3 regions of the Paenibacillus diazotrophicus genome follow, and region 3 is predicted to be linked to each of the others. Evidence: riboswitches for the same ligand, from Rfam matches in the RefSeq annotation. Region 3 holds a riboswitch; each other region holds the start of a gene.
The links. A riboswitch is a leader RNA that binds a small molecule or an ion and turns the genes downstream of it on or off. The one in region 3 is predicted to bind cobalamin.
Positions count from the first base shown of each region.

Region 1: linked by a shared signal. The riboswitch ahead of cobJ (precorrin-3B C(17)-methyltransferase) and the one ahead of ACAN54_RS18260 (anaerobic ribonucleoside triphosphate reductase) in region 3 are both predicted to bind cobalamin.
Region 2: linked by a shared signal. The riboswitch ahead of ACAN54_RS11435 (S-layer homology domain-containing protein) and the one ahead of ACAN54_RS18260 (anaerobic ribonucleoside triphosphate reductase) in region 3 are both predicted to bind cobalamin.

Region 1 is NZ_JBGJZN010000006.1:225,938-230,677, forward strand. Features, by position in the region: gene ACAN54_RS21935 (alpha-N-arabinofuranosidase) at 1-692, shown strand, start outside; gene ACAN54_RS21940 (DUF6171 family protein) at 706-981, shown strand; gene ACAN54_RS21945 (ArsR/SmtB family transcription factor) at 1,118-2,056, opposite strand; cobalamin riboswitch at 2,181-2,369, shown strand; gene cobJ (precorrin-3B C(17)-methyltransferase) at 2,546-4,510, shown strand; partial or broken gene cobK (precorrin-6A reductase) at 4,507-4,740, shown strand, end outside.
Region 2 is NZ_JBGJZN010000002.1:34,522-39,261, forward strand. Features, by position in the region: gene ACAN54_RS11430 (GAP1-N2 domain-containing protein) at 1-1,887, shown strand, start outside; cobalamin riboswitch at 2,208-2,397, shown strand; gene ACAN54_RS11435 (S-layer homology domain-containing protein) at 2,687-4,740, shown strand, end outside.
Region 3 is NZ_JBGJZN010000004.1:312,739-317,478, forward strand. Features, by position in the region: gene ACAN54_RS18260 (anaerobic ribonucleoside triphosphate reductase) at 1-1,954, opposite strand, end outside; cobalamin riboswitch at 2,253-2,484, opposite strand; gene ACAN54_RS18265 (MTH1187 family thiamine-binding protein) at 2,781-3,089, shown strand; tRNA gene ACAN54_RS18270 (tRNA-Thr) at 3,178-3,249, shown strand; partial or broken gene ACAN54_RS18275 (PA14 domain-containing protein) at 4,019-4,740, shown strand, end outside.

The DNA of each region.
Region 1 (4,740 bases), on a different contig from region 3:
TGCACATGGAAGAACTGATATCCCGCCACAGTGTGATTATGGACAAATATGATCCTGAGAAAAGAGTCGGCCTGATCGTTGATGAGTGGGGAACCTGGTATGATGTGGAACCGGGAACGAACCCTGGCTTCCTCTATCAGCAGAATTCGATCCGCGATGCGCTGGTTGCCGGACTGACACTTAACATTTTCCACAACCACAGCGACCGTGTGCGTATGGCGAACATTGCCCAGACGATTAACGTGCTGCAGGCTGTCATTCTTACCGAAGGCGAGAAAATGCTGCTCACTCCGACTTATCATGTATTCAATATGTACAAGGTGCATCAGGATGCAGAACTGCTCGATCTGACACTGGAGAGCGGATCTTACAGCTTTGATGGTAAGGAGATTCCGGAAGTATCCGCCTCAGCTTCGGTAACGGCAGAGGGAGTGATTCATGTCAGCCTCTGTAACCTGAATCATGCGGCCGCAGCAGTACTTCCACTGGAATTACGCGGACTCGCCGGCCAAGCGGTTCAGATTACCGGTACAACTCTGGCCGGGGCAACGATCGATGCCCACAACTCGTTCAGCGAGCCGGAAGCTGTCGTTCCGCAGCCGTTCACAGCTTTCAAGCTGGAAGGCGATACGATTACTGTGGAGCTGCCGGCGATGTCGGTAACGGTACTGGAGATTACACCGAACGCATAAAAGGAGTACTGCTATGGCCACAACCTCTTCCTGTAAAGGCTGCCGGGACGACTATAAGGTCACAGATGCACAGATCGCCCGTATTCTGGCATCCTCGATGTTCAATGAAGGTAACACCGCTTCAGATTCGTTGTATGCGGAGCGGGTCGCTATTTGCAGTACCTGCTCCAAACTGCAGGATGGGGTAACCTGCACCGCCTGCGGCTGCATCATACCGGTTGTTGCCCGTTTGAAGGCAAGGGGCTGTCCGCTTCCCGGGGGCGGCCTGTGGCAGCCGGTTAACGAATAGACAAGGTACACTATCGCCAGGCCATGCTGTAACGGTATAACGATTGCTAAACCTGGCTAAGCCAAGAAACCCCGAATTCCACCAGTTTGATAAACTGCGGAATTCGGGGTTTCTTTATTTTGTGCGTATATGGGGGTTAAGCAGACCCTGCCGACTCATTGCTGTCTGGCATATCTGTATAATATAAATCTACCAGCATGTCTTCGTTATAATTGCCGAACCCTTTGCCGAAGAGGGTTAGACCCCCGATATGCTCGGCGTCTTCTTCCACAGACAGCATGAACGTCCATTGTTTGCTGCGGATGCCCACCTGTTCAAGCGTAACCTCGGACAGCTTATGGCCATCCATAAAAGTACCCTTTGGAGTAACCCTCAGCTGCTTGAGCAATCCGTATTGATTAGTGAGGGCGGGCCACCAGGATGGTGTGTATTTGCCCTGCCTGTCTCCATAATCGCCGGGACTTGTCCAGTAGCCAAGCTTGTGCCCGTTCAGGGTAAAGGTGATGTCCGAAGGCCAATTATTATTAATGGACGGTGCTTCCGAGGCAATCTCCATCGTAATGACCAGTTCCTCCGGCTGCTGGCTGGACAGCAGAAAGTTAGGGATTTTATATTCGACATATCCTTTGCCAAACCAGAGAATACCGGCATTCATCCGCTCGAGATCCCAGAAATAACGCGGATCGTCAAAGTTGCCGATGATTTGCTCCGTGGTAGCCAGACCGCAGGTCGGTTCGATCTGGAAATTGGAATAATGCCCGACGGGGATCTCTTTACGGTGGCGTTTACGCTCTGTTTTACCTTGTCCCGGGAACAAAATCTCGGCATTGTCCACGGCTATTGTGCAGATTTTCTGCAAGCCGCTCCGTCCGGGAGCCATATGGGTGCTGATAAGTCCGGCAGCCTCCAGCTTACGCACATGCATGGTCATAATCGCACTGCTGAGCTGCACCGCTCCGGCTAATTCCTTGACATTCATGGGCTGGACGGCAAGCAGACGGAGCATATGCAGTCGAACAGAGCTGGATAATGCTTCGTACACCGGCAGGGATTCTTCAGTAAGATCAAGTTTCATGAAAAGCCTCCGATACAGCGTTATAGTTAATAATTATATTACTCAAGTGACATTCTTACAAGCTTCATGCGCTGCACTTTTATCACAGACATGCGTGAGCGGTCTCCGCTATGATGTACAGGATGAATCAGCGACGAAACAAGGTGCCTTTGATTGATATCAAGGGATAACAGGGAATCGGGTGCAACTCCCGAGCGGTCCCGCCACTGTAAGGAAGAGCCGGCTTCAACAAGTCACTCGGTGATAGCTCCGGGGAAGACGAAGCCAGGCAATGATCCCGAGCCAGGAGACCTACCTTGTTTGCGCACACACGACTCTACGCGGATAGGAGCGGTGTACGAATGGATGAACAGATGAGGGGGCACTGCTTGTTTTGGCGGCGGGCCTGCCTTCTTTTTGTGATCTGAATACGTACATGTACCTCCCACCCCACAAGGCGGGAGTTTTTGCTTTGAGTACCGAAGCTGTATCAAGGATGGAGGAACAAGAATGAACAGACTAGGAAAGCTGCTGATTATCGGTTTTGGTCCCGGTGCAATGGAGCATATTACGGGCCGGGCTTTGGCGGCGCTGGAAGAAAGTGAGGCTGTGATCGGCTACAGCACTTATGTGGATTTGGTCCGGCCGCTGATGCGGCATCAGGAGATTGTCGGAACAGGCATGACCGAGGAGGTCAGCCGGGCCCGGGAAGCGGTTCGCCGGGCAGAGGACGGTCAGACCATTGCTGTCATCTCCAGCGGAGATGCAGGTGTATATGGAATGGCGGGGCTGGTCTATGAAGTGCTGATCGAACGGGGCTGGAAACCTGACACAGGTGTAGTGGTCGAAGTGATTCCAGGTATTTCGGCGATTCAATCCTGCTCCTCGCTGCTGGGAGCACCGATTATGCATGATTCCTGTACGATTAGCCTGAGTGACCATCTTACGCCTTGGGAGAGCATTGCGGCACGGGTGGAAGCAGCAGGAATGGCTGACTTTGTAATTGCCTTTTATAATCCGCGCAGCGGGAAGCGGACACGCCAAATTGAAGAAGCCCGTCAGATTCTGCTACGCTACCGGGACCCTGCCACTCCGGTCGGTATCGTAAAAAGCGCCTACCGTGACCGCCAGCAGACCATCGTCACAACGCTCCAGGATATGCTGAACCATGAGATCGGCATGCTCTCGACTGTAATCGTCGGCAATTCAGCTACCATAGTCTATGAAGGCCTTTTAGTTACACCACGCGGCTATGAGCGCAAGTACTGCCTTGGCGCTGATACGCAGGTATTGAAGCCGCATGAACGGCTGCGGACCGCAGCAGAACCTTGGTCGCTGGCGGCATTGGCTGGCGGTGACCAGGAGAGCGGGATTCAATCTGAACCCGTGCTTTTGCAGAACCCGGAAGGTGCCAGCCGGAAGCCGGCGGTGCTGCTAGTAGGACATGGAAGCCGTGTGGAAGAGGGGAATGAGGAGCTGCGGAACTTTACCCGTTTGCTGGCTGACCGGAGGCCGGAGTATATCATGGAGACCTGCTTTATCGAGTTGTCGGCTCCATCCATTTCCGAAGGCATAGATCTATGTGTCCGGGGAGGAGCCGTTAAGGTCTATGTTGTACCGATTATTTTATTCGCGGCGGGACATTCCAAGCTGGATATTCCGATGGCCCTGGATCAGGCGAAGCTGAAATATCCGGATGTGGAATTTATATATGGCCGGCCTATTGGCGTGCAGGAGAGAGCAGCGGAAATTCTGTTAGACCGCATCGCAGGAGCTATGGCGCTGTCGCGGCCGATTCAGACCTCAGAACAATGGGCGCAATCTGGAGACATCACTAATAATGCGATCGTACGCGCACACCAAAGCCACTTTGCGCACCCGGATAGCAGCAATCAGGAGACGGCGGCTGTGCTGAGTGAGGAAAAGGACCAGATCACAGATGAAGATACTATCGTGCTTGTCATGGGCCGCGGAGGCAGTGACCCGGATGCGAACAGCGACCTCTTCAAGCTGACCCGTCTGCTCTGGGAAAGAACCTCCTTTAAAAGCGTCGAGGCCTGCTTTATTGCTATGGCCAAGCCTTCGCTGAACGCAGGATTGGAGCGGTGCCTTGCACTTGGAGCGCGGAAAATCATCGTGCTTCCGTATTTATTATTCACCGGGGTGCTGATGAGACAGTTCAACGAAACGGTGAACGGTTTTGCCGCAGCACACCCAGAGATTGAAGTAGAGGCAGGCAGCTATCTGGGCACACACCCGCTGCTGTCCGACATGCTGATCGATCGTATAGATGAGACTGTGGCGGGCCTGACTGTAGCCAACTGCGACAATTGCAAATACCGCGACGAAGCTTCTATTCATCATCATCACCATCACCACGGTGACGAGGCGCATCATCACGGCTCCCATGGGGGAGAAGGGCATGGATGTGGCCATGAACCCGCCAACTGCTCCAATGGCGCACTGACCCGATGATATTTATGCTATGTGGAACCCGTGATGCCCGTGAACTGGCGCTTTCCCTGTCAAGTGAAGGGCTACAGCTGCTGGCGTCCGTTGTGACGGCAAGTGCTGCGGAACGCCTTGAAGCAGCGGGCATACGGACGCGTATCGGCAGGCTAGATCAGGACGGAATGATCTCCTGCCTGCGGAAGGAAGGCTGCAGCGCCATCGTTGATGCCAGCCATCCGTTTGCACAGGAGGCA
Region 2 (4,740 bases), on a different contig from region 3:
ATTCCGTCGCCGGAGATTCTGGAACGGTTCAAGGAGTATTTTGCGCTGCCGGGCCATAACTACCGGGTCAAAGTCATCGATTATTTCATTAACGGGATGCTGAATTGCCGGAACGCAGGCCGAGAAGATGTGCTGGCTGCGGCCTACGGTATAATTGAGAGCGATGATGCGCTGAGTGAGGATTTCTTCAAAAGAATACTGCCTCAGACGATCTTCCGCAAAGCGCTGTTTGAACCGTATCTGGAATCCAGACTTGCCGCGGCAGCCGGAACGGCAGATGTGCTGCGTATAGTAGCCCACTTCGGCCGGCTTCTGCCGGAGGTGCTGCAGCAGGTTTTTGTACGCGATATGGTTAAGGAATATTTGCTGGAGATGCTGCAGCGGGACAATGATCCGGTTGCTGCGGTAGCCATGGTGCATGAGTCGATCCAGAAGGCGGAGAAGGACCGGCGCAAAGGCGGCGGAATCCATCCTGAGGCCTTGTCGCTGCTGCAGGAGCTGGGAACGGCTGCTGACCGCTTCCTGCTGAACCGGATCTCGCTGGACGAGCTCTCCTTGGAGCAGCTGCTGGAGATTTCTTTCCTGCGCTACCGGGATACGGCAGACTGGCAGCCCCCGCTGGATGCTATAGCGAAGCGTAAAGCTAATGCTCTGCGCGCTGCGTACCGCTGGTTCGGAGAGGAGAAGCCGGATGAGGAGATTTTTGCCGGGTTGTCTCCCCGAGAGCTGGATGATGTGCAGCTGCTCGGACGGCGCTGGTTGAAGGAATCGCACAGTATTGAGCCATTCGAACGTGTGCCATTGGCCTTTTATCATAATAGTGAGCGGCAGGATGGACCGCTGGATTATGAGACGCTGATGGAACTGCTGAAGCGCAAGGCGGGCGGGGATAAAGAGACGATCTACCGTTTCCTAGCCTGGTCGCAGGGCAATCCGCTATTTTCGATTTCGAATAAAAAGCTCTGGCCCGGGTATCGCCGGGCCGTTCTGAAGTACTTCCTGAACAGTGACCGCGAGGCGTTCAAAAGCCGCGAATTCCGCAAAAGCTATGCCGCCGCCGCAGGCCCGGCACTGCAAAATGTATACAACGAAGCGCGCTCCCAGCTGGCTTCGCCGCTGGCGCGGTGGGTTAGCCGCAGCCGATTTCAGATCCTGATCTCCGGCAGCATCCTGGGTATCATACTGATTATTGCCATCATCGCAATGAGCATGCTGCGCGGCAGCGGGGATACCGCTGCGCCGGCTGCGACCCTGAGCCCGGTTCGGGGCACCACCACGGATGCGGGGGGACAAGTTCAAGCCCCAGCCTCTGTACGGCTTGCCGGCAGCGGGAACGAAGGCAGCGGAACAGCAGGCGGCGGAAATGAAAACGCCAAGCTGGTGTTCAGCTTTGCCGATGAGGCGGATTGTATCGCATTCAAGCCGGCGCAGATCATTGTGATGTCCGGTAACAACGTTACGGACACTTACAAGGTTGTAGCAACTGCGAGCAGTTGCCTGGCCGCCGGAGCTGACGGCGGGACTGGGGAAGCAGCCGCAGGGAACAGCGGCGGCGCTGGTGAAGCAGCCTCAGGGGACGGCGGCGGCACGGGTGAAGCTGCCGCAGGGAACAGCGGCGGCATGGGTGAGGCAGCCGCCTCCCCGACAGCGGGAGCTTTGGGCGCGGGAACTCCTGCGCCCGTATATGAGGTGACGGTGGAGCTGGAGTCTGGAGCGAAGCTGGCGGAAGGTGATGTAATCACCGCCGGAGGCTATACGCTGAAGCTGCAGGCTAGTTCGGAGAGTACTCTGGATAGTACTCCAGATAGTAATCCAGATAGTACGCCAGAGGCTACAACTGGGATCGAGCCTACTCCTTCAGCCAGCCCGGGGGCGGATGGGAAATAAACAGCAGATTAGATTCTGTTATGTATAAGAAGTCACGGAAATTTTATTCCTATTCTGCTGTACAGAATACAATCAACCTGCAAATGCTGGTTCTCACTGGCAGTTAAGAATAACTAATTACAATCCTGAACTGCGTGATATGCCGTACTAGCCCGGTATATCACGCTGTTCAGTTTTTTTTGAAGTGAAGGGATAGGGGCGGCACAGAATTGAAACAGCTTGTCTATAGACATACAGGGAAATAGTAGATATGATTATGAATATTAAAATTTAATAAGCTTTAGAAAAAGGTGCGGATTTTCTTAGAAACGAGCTCTGCCTTTATATGGCGGCAAAGCGGTTTCTTTGTATGTAATCTGCTTAAAAGGGAAGGCCGGTGTAAGTCCGGCGCGGTCCCGCCACTGTAAATGCGGAGCAACTCTTGAAATGCCACTGTCTGCTGTTAGGATGGGAAGGCAAGGGAAGCAATGAAGCATGAGCCAGGAGACCTGCCTTTTTCGCTGTTGTTTCTATTCTTCGGGGGTAAGAATGCGGAACAGGTGCAATACAAGCAGACGGCTGCTTAAGAGTAATATCGTATAGCCGCCGCGCATTTTGTATCCTTCCCCGGCCGCCCTGTACAGGGCGGTCTTTTATGTGAATATAAGGATTTATACGCATCACGCCATTGATTATCCTTATATTTCCCGCAGAAACGGATACCGTCCTTATAAGGACGGCGCAGCCGTATCTGCTTGTGTTGCCGCGCCTAGCGGAGGACGAAGGCTTCATCCATTTTATCCAAAGAAAGAGGTTAGCTATGAAGAACAATCTATCATCCAGGTTTACACGGCTAGGTTTGATCGTAATCATGCTGTTCGCGGTTCTGGGAGCGGCTGTAGCTCCGGGAGGACAAGCTTTTGCGGAGACGGGTACTGCAGCTGCCGCGAACTCCGGAAGTGCCGCCTCAACTATAACTGCAAAACAGGCAGCCAGCGTAGCTGATGCGGTCTATGCGACTTCTGAGTTTGTGCTGAAGAACGGGGTACAGTCGGATTGGCAGGCCATCGGCCTTGCCCAAGCCGGTTACAAGGTCCCGGACAGCTATCTAAAAGCACTTGAAAGCAAAGTAACCGCAGCCAAGGGCGTATTCGCCAGAGCTACGGAATATGCGCGGATTACGCTTGCCGTGAAGGCACTTGGAGGCGATCCGGCTAATGTTGGCGGCTACAACCTGATTGAGAAGCTGTACAATAACGATAAAATCACCGGCCAGACGCTGAACAACGCAGCTTATGTGCTGCTGGCTCTGGATTCCGGAAGCTATAACATTCCTGCTGATGCCAAATGGACACCGGCCAAATTGCTGGCGGAGATTCTGGCTAAGCAGAATACAGACGGCGGCTTCACCCTGACTACGGGTGCAAGTGATCCGGATATGACGGCGATGGTGCTGACGGTGCTGGCTGGACATAAGGATGATCCGGCAGCGAAAACCGCCGGACAGCGGGCAGCAGCCTGGCTCGCTACCGCACAGGATAAGAATGGCGGCTACGGTGACAGCAGTGAAAGTGTTGCTCAGGCGATCATCGGACTGTCTTCCTTTGGTGTAGACCCTACGGGAGCGGAGTATACCCGTGGTAATGTGAATCTGATCGGTAAGCTGCTGAGCTTCAGCACAGCCGGCGGCGGGTTCACCCATACGGCTGGCGGAAGCTACAACCAGCTCTCAACCGAACAGGCGCTGGAAGCGTTGGTAGCTTACAGCCTGTACAGCACAGGCGGCAAACTGTATGATCTCAGCAGTGCGCCTGTGAAGAATCCTCAGGTTCTCGTGTCCGTTGCCATTGAAGGACCGGGTGGAACCCTTGGAGAGGGCACTGTATATGCAGGCAATGTGCTTAATGCGCTGGAGAAAGCGGCAGCGCAGAAGGGTGTGGCCCTGGTTAACGAAGCAGGCAATTACGTGACGGGGATCGGCGGCGTGACTGCCGGTGCTTTTGGCGGCTATGACGGCTGGATGTATGTGGTAGCCCGCGGCGGAGCGTGGATTTATCCAAGCGTAGGCATGGGCGATTTTACCCTGGAGGCGAATGACCGCGTACTCGTCTATTATGGCGGGGATAACACACAGGTGGTGGAATCCGTGACGGTATCTCCGGCACAGCCGAAGCCGGGACAGGATCTCACGGTAAAAGTGACTCAAAAGCAGTGGGTGTGGAATGAAAAGACCTTCACCTCCGATCCGGTCACATCACCGGCCTCCGGTGTGCAGGTAACCATCGGCGGTAAAACGGCTGTTACGGATGCAGCGGGTAATGCTATTTTTGCCGGCGGTCTGCCAGCGAATAAATATACGATTGTCATTACAGGGTATCTCAAAAACAGCACACCTGCGGTAGTCCGCTATTCGCAGCCGCTGACCGTGGCGTCTGCTACGGCGGACCGTGCTGCTTTTACCGATGTGAAATCGATCTCCCCTTGGGCCCTGGAGTCCGTGTATACGGCTTATGACCGCAAGCTGATGGACGGTGTCAGTAAGAACAGCCTTATATTTGCTCCGAAGCAGAAGATTACCCGGGCTGAGTTCGCGGCGCTGCTGCTGAGACTGACCGGCAATGAGCCGTCCCCGGCATCTGCTGCCCAAGCTTTCAGTGATGTTAAAGCGAATGCATGGTATTATGGAGCAGTGAATAAAGCGAAGCAATTGGGTATTATTAGCGGAGTAACAGGAACAACCTTCAAACCGGACGGCCTGGTTACCCGCCAGGATATGGCTGTGATGATGATGAGAGCGTTCAAGCTGGATGCTGCTTCTGCCGCGGCCGGAGCCGGTAAATTCACCGATGAAGACCAGATTAGCGGATACGCAGT
Region 3 (4,740 bases):
CTTGCTTGGCGGCATTGAAGCGGGTCTGGTAGTCGCCGGTCAGGTAGCCGGTTACCCGGCGCAGGCGGCGGATATGCACATCGTTCTCATGCGCGTCGCAGGAAGGGCAATTGGTGCCAATCACGCCTTCGTAGCCGCAGTTCGAGCAGCGGTCCACGGGATGATTGATGCTGAAATAGCTGACCTGCTGTTCCAGCGCGTAACGGATGATCTTCACAAAAGCCGCCGGGTTGCTGCGTGCATTCCCGTTCAGTTCCACGTAAGAGATTGCCCCGGCATTGCAGTATTCATGGAACGGTGCTTCCAGGCTTATCTTCTGAGCAGCGCTCAGCTCATAATAGACCGGGATGTGGAAGGAGTTCGTATAGTATTCACGGTCTGTGATGCCCGGAATGGACCCGAGCACTTTGCGGTCCACCTTGGTGAACTTGCCCGACAGGCCTTCAGCCGGTGTGGCGAACAGCGTGATGTTGAGGTTCAGCTCCTCGCTCTTGCGGTCACAGTATTCCCGCATATGACGGACAATGGCGAGCGCCTTGGCATGGATCTCCATGTCCTCACCGTGATGCTTGCCGTACATGGCCTTCATGCACTCGGCCATTCCGATAAAGCCAATGGACAGACTGCCGTGCTTCAGCAGCTCGCCAACCGAATCATCGGGAGCAAGCGCTTGGCCCCCTTCCCAGACGCCTTCACGCATCATGAAGTCGGAAGCTTTGGCCTTCTGGGAAGCCTGGATGCGGAAGCGGTGGAGCAGCCCTTCCAGAGCAATGTCCATGTAATGGTTCAGATCGTCATAGAAGCCTTCTTCGTCGGCGGCAAGGCGGCGGCCTGTGGCCGTGCCGTAAGCAAGTCCGAGCCGCACCAGATTGAGCGTATTGAAGGACAGGTTGCCTTTGCCGGAGCAGTGGTTGCGTCCGAAGCGGTCACCCAGTACCCGTGTGCGGCAGCCCATGGTTGCAAATTCGGTATCCGGATCGGCCGGATCGTAATACTGCAGGTTGAGCGGAGCATCCAGATTGGCAAAGTTCGGATACAGTCTGCGGGCAGAGCATTCGGCGGCTTTGAGGAACAGTTCATAGTTAGGATCGCCCTGCTGCTGATTCACACCCTGTTTGCATTTGAAAATCTGGATTGGAAATACCGGCGTTTCGCCGCTGCCAAGCCCGTTCATCGTGGCGGTCAGCAGCGAGCTGATCACCAGTTGTCCCTCAGGAGAGGTGCATGTACCATAGTTGATGCTGGTAAAAGGAATCTGGCCGCCCGAGCGGCTGGACATCGTATTCAGGTTATGTATCATGCTCTCTGCCGCCTGCAGCGTTTCGCTTTCTGTTTCTTTGGATGCAAAGCGGAAGGCGCGCGGATACTGCTCTGCCAGATCACCACGGCTCATAGTGATTTCGCCAGCAATGTCCCCGGCTTGTCCTTCTTCGAAATATTCGAGTCCCTTGCGAAACAGCTTGGCGAAGGATTTGGTCACATAAGGGGCCAGGTCATAATCCAGCTTGTTGGCGGATACGCCCCCGTATTGGGCATTCTGCTGGGACTGGAAAATAATCGCCACAAGCGACATCGCAGTCATAATCGAGTTGGGAGGACGCACGCTGCCGTTGCCGGTGTTGAAGCCTTCACGTAGAAGACGGTCGAACGGGATAAAGATACAGTTGGTGGTTCCAATCGCGTATTGGTCCAGATCGTGGACATACACCACATTGTCGAGGGTAGCCTGCACCAGTTGCGGAGGCATCGTGAAGTTACGGGCATACCACTTGGAATACTCACTGCCGAACTTGCTCATTTTGCCGGAAAAGCTCTCTCCGTTCAAATTGGCGTTCTCACGCAATAGATCCAAATCCCGGCTGTAGATGATATCGCGCCCCAAATGGATAACTTCCTCTAATAGATCCTCCTGTGCAGCTTGTCCAACATTGTACCGTTTCTCCAGCAGCGTCATTGTATAGCTCTCCTCTCGGTATATAAGAACGTTCTGACATAACGACTGACATTGTAAAAAAAAGCATCTCCCGCCGAGGACGGCGGAAAATGCCCGGATGCGTAAGCAAATAGCCGAAAACCGGATATTTGCGGATGGTCTCCATGGAAAGAATCTTTCCCGCAGAAGCCGATACCTGAGCGCGATATGCTTATCGCATTCAGGTATCGGCAGCCTTTGTCTCCCATTCGGCGGGAAGGCTGAATCTGCTGGTGCAGGCCGCATGCGGACACCTCTCCTGTTCCTCGCAGGTGTATATGATGGTGTCCGGAAACAGGCAGGTCTCCTGGCTTCCGGTGAATCCTGTGAGGCGCCTTCCCAAGGGGCGATGCCCTCAGTGGCGTGAGCCTCCAGATACTGTTCTGCAGGGCTTGTAGAAGCCAGCAGAACACCCGGTTACAGTGGCGGGACCACAGCGGATTTGCACCGCGTTTCCCTATTAAGCTTCAACCCTCTTGAGAGAGCAAAGCACCTGTTTCCACTATATTTTGTTGTCGCTAGATAAAAATAACCCAATATATTGTGTTTGTAAACATTTTTTTGCGAGTCCGCGCCCCGGGCGGGTTCCACCCGTTTACTCACAAATGATCCACAGATGATCCACAGATAACCTGGCATTCGTCCACAGTTCATCCACAGGTAATCCACAACTTGTGTGTAAATTTTGCCGAATCCGGTTCATAAATTGTCCAAATGTTAGGGGGGATTTGTGGGGGGAGGCGGGAGTTGCTACAATAGAAGGGACCAGGGAATTATATAACGAGTTTTATATAGGAGGGGCTTCAGAATGGCAATTGGCGAAGTAACCGTAATTCCGATTGGTACAGGCAGCACCAGTCTCAGCAGCTACGTGGCGGATATGCAGCGCGTGCTGGAGACAGTGGAAGGTATTAAGTATGAGTTGACATCTATGGGCACGATCATCGAGGGACCGCTCACACGGATTCTTGCGGCAGTCGAAGCCTTGCATGAATCCCCTTTTCGTGCGGGAGCCCAGCGGGTGTCCACCTCACTCAAGATTGATGACCGGCGCGACAAGCCTTCCACAAGCCGCAGCAAGCTGGAATCGGTGGAGCGCAAGCTACAGGCGGAATAGTTCTGTTTAACTAGCATTGTGATAGAATGGGTTGCGTTTTTCCCTAGACGGGGTATAATGTATTTTGTTTGACAGAAAAGAGCTTTAAGCTGGTGTAGCTCAGGGGTAGAGCAACGCACTCGTAATGCGTAGGCCGGGGGTTCAATTCCCTTCACCAGCATCCTTAATAACTCAATCATGGCGCGGCTTTCCGGGATTCCCGGGGGTCGTGCTTTTGTTTTATTGATCCGACTGATTATGTGTTAATCAAAGTCTTGTGATAAAAAACGGGTAGATCTGGAGGCTTGAGTTTGGGGGGGTTACTCTTCCCTTAATGTGGGATGATGTGCTTATGCACCGGGTATTCTTATGATTTTCACGTACTGTATTCAATCCTCCATAACTCCCTAAGCTTTTTCGCGATAGACTTCTCATAATCTAAAACTTGAAATGATAGATCTTGCGTTGTAGTACTCCTTGGAAATTCTCCGGTTACGCTTACTCTGTTCGACCATATAAGGAGATGTTTACAAAGGTATTGTTATGCAGATGACCCGCAATTTTAAACTAATAAAACGATGATTGTACCTGGATCGAGATGTCGGAGATCGATGCAGCTACATATTGGATTGCCAATATTTGAGCAATTAAGTTGTTTTGCTGAATTGGGTCTTAGGCATTTTTTTGTTTTTAAGTTAAGTATAAGCGTGTTGTATGAATGAGATTTTAATCAAATATTATGATTTTTCCAAATAAAGTCGATAACATAGTAAATACTTTTTTTGGAAGGGGAAGTTTAGTTGAAATCAGTTATTAAGAATGGGCTTAAAGTACTTTTAGGCTCAGCATTAATCGTATCAGAATTTTTGCATCCAACTGTTACAAGTGCATCATCCGTTCCATTTAATCAAGGGGCAGGATATCAGCAAGGAATGTACGATGCAGAAGCAATGCAGCCACTTGGTTATAATTGGGATCATAACTCACGATATGCTGGAGTCTCAAAAAATCCATATGTTAAGTGGACGTATCAAACTAAAGCGGCCAGTAATCTACAGTTAGTAATTGATAGGGAAGGAACTGTAATTACAACAAGTTCTGGTTCGCCATCCTTAAGGGACAGTGAAATATACGCTGTAAGTCCAGATGGGAGCCTGAAGTGGAAATTGATTACGAATCAAGATAGTGTACTTTATACATCGCCAGTAATAAGTGCTGATCAAAATTTTATAATGCAAAATAATTATTCTCTCTGGAAAATAAATAATGTGACTGGAGTTCTAAGCTCATTTACTGATAGTTTTATGAATAAAATTAATTATTTCTATGAACCAGTAATTGGTAGAGACGGAACTATATACACAGCGGGTGTTGGTTATACAAGTGCTTTAATTGCTTTTAGTCCTGATGGGAAAATGAAATGGTCAAAAGGACTTTCTCCAACTACATACTATAAAAGTGATATGTCTTTATCTAATGATGGGACACTATATTTCAAATCTAGTGGTACCAACGCCCTATCTGCCTATAATTCTGTGAATGGGAATAAATTATGGGATTATAAGATAAAACTTAACGGTAAGTTTGGTGTGGGAACAGTTCCTGCCATTGGTATTGATGGAACAATATACATTACCGATGCATCAGGATATATACATGCAATTAATCCTGA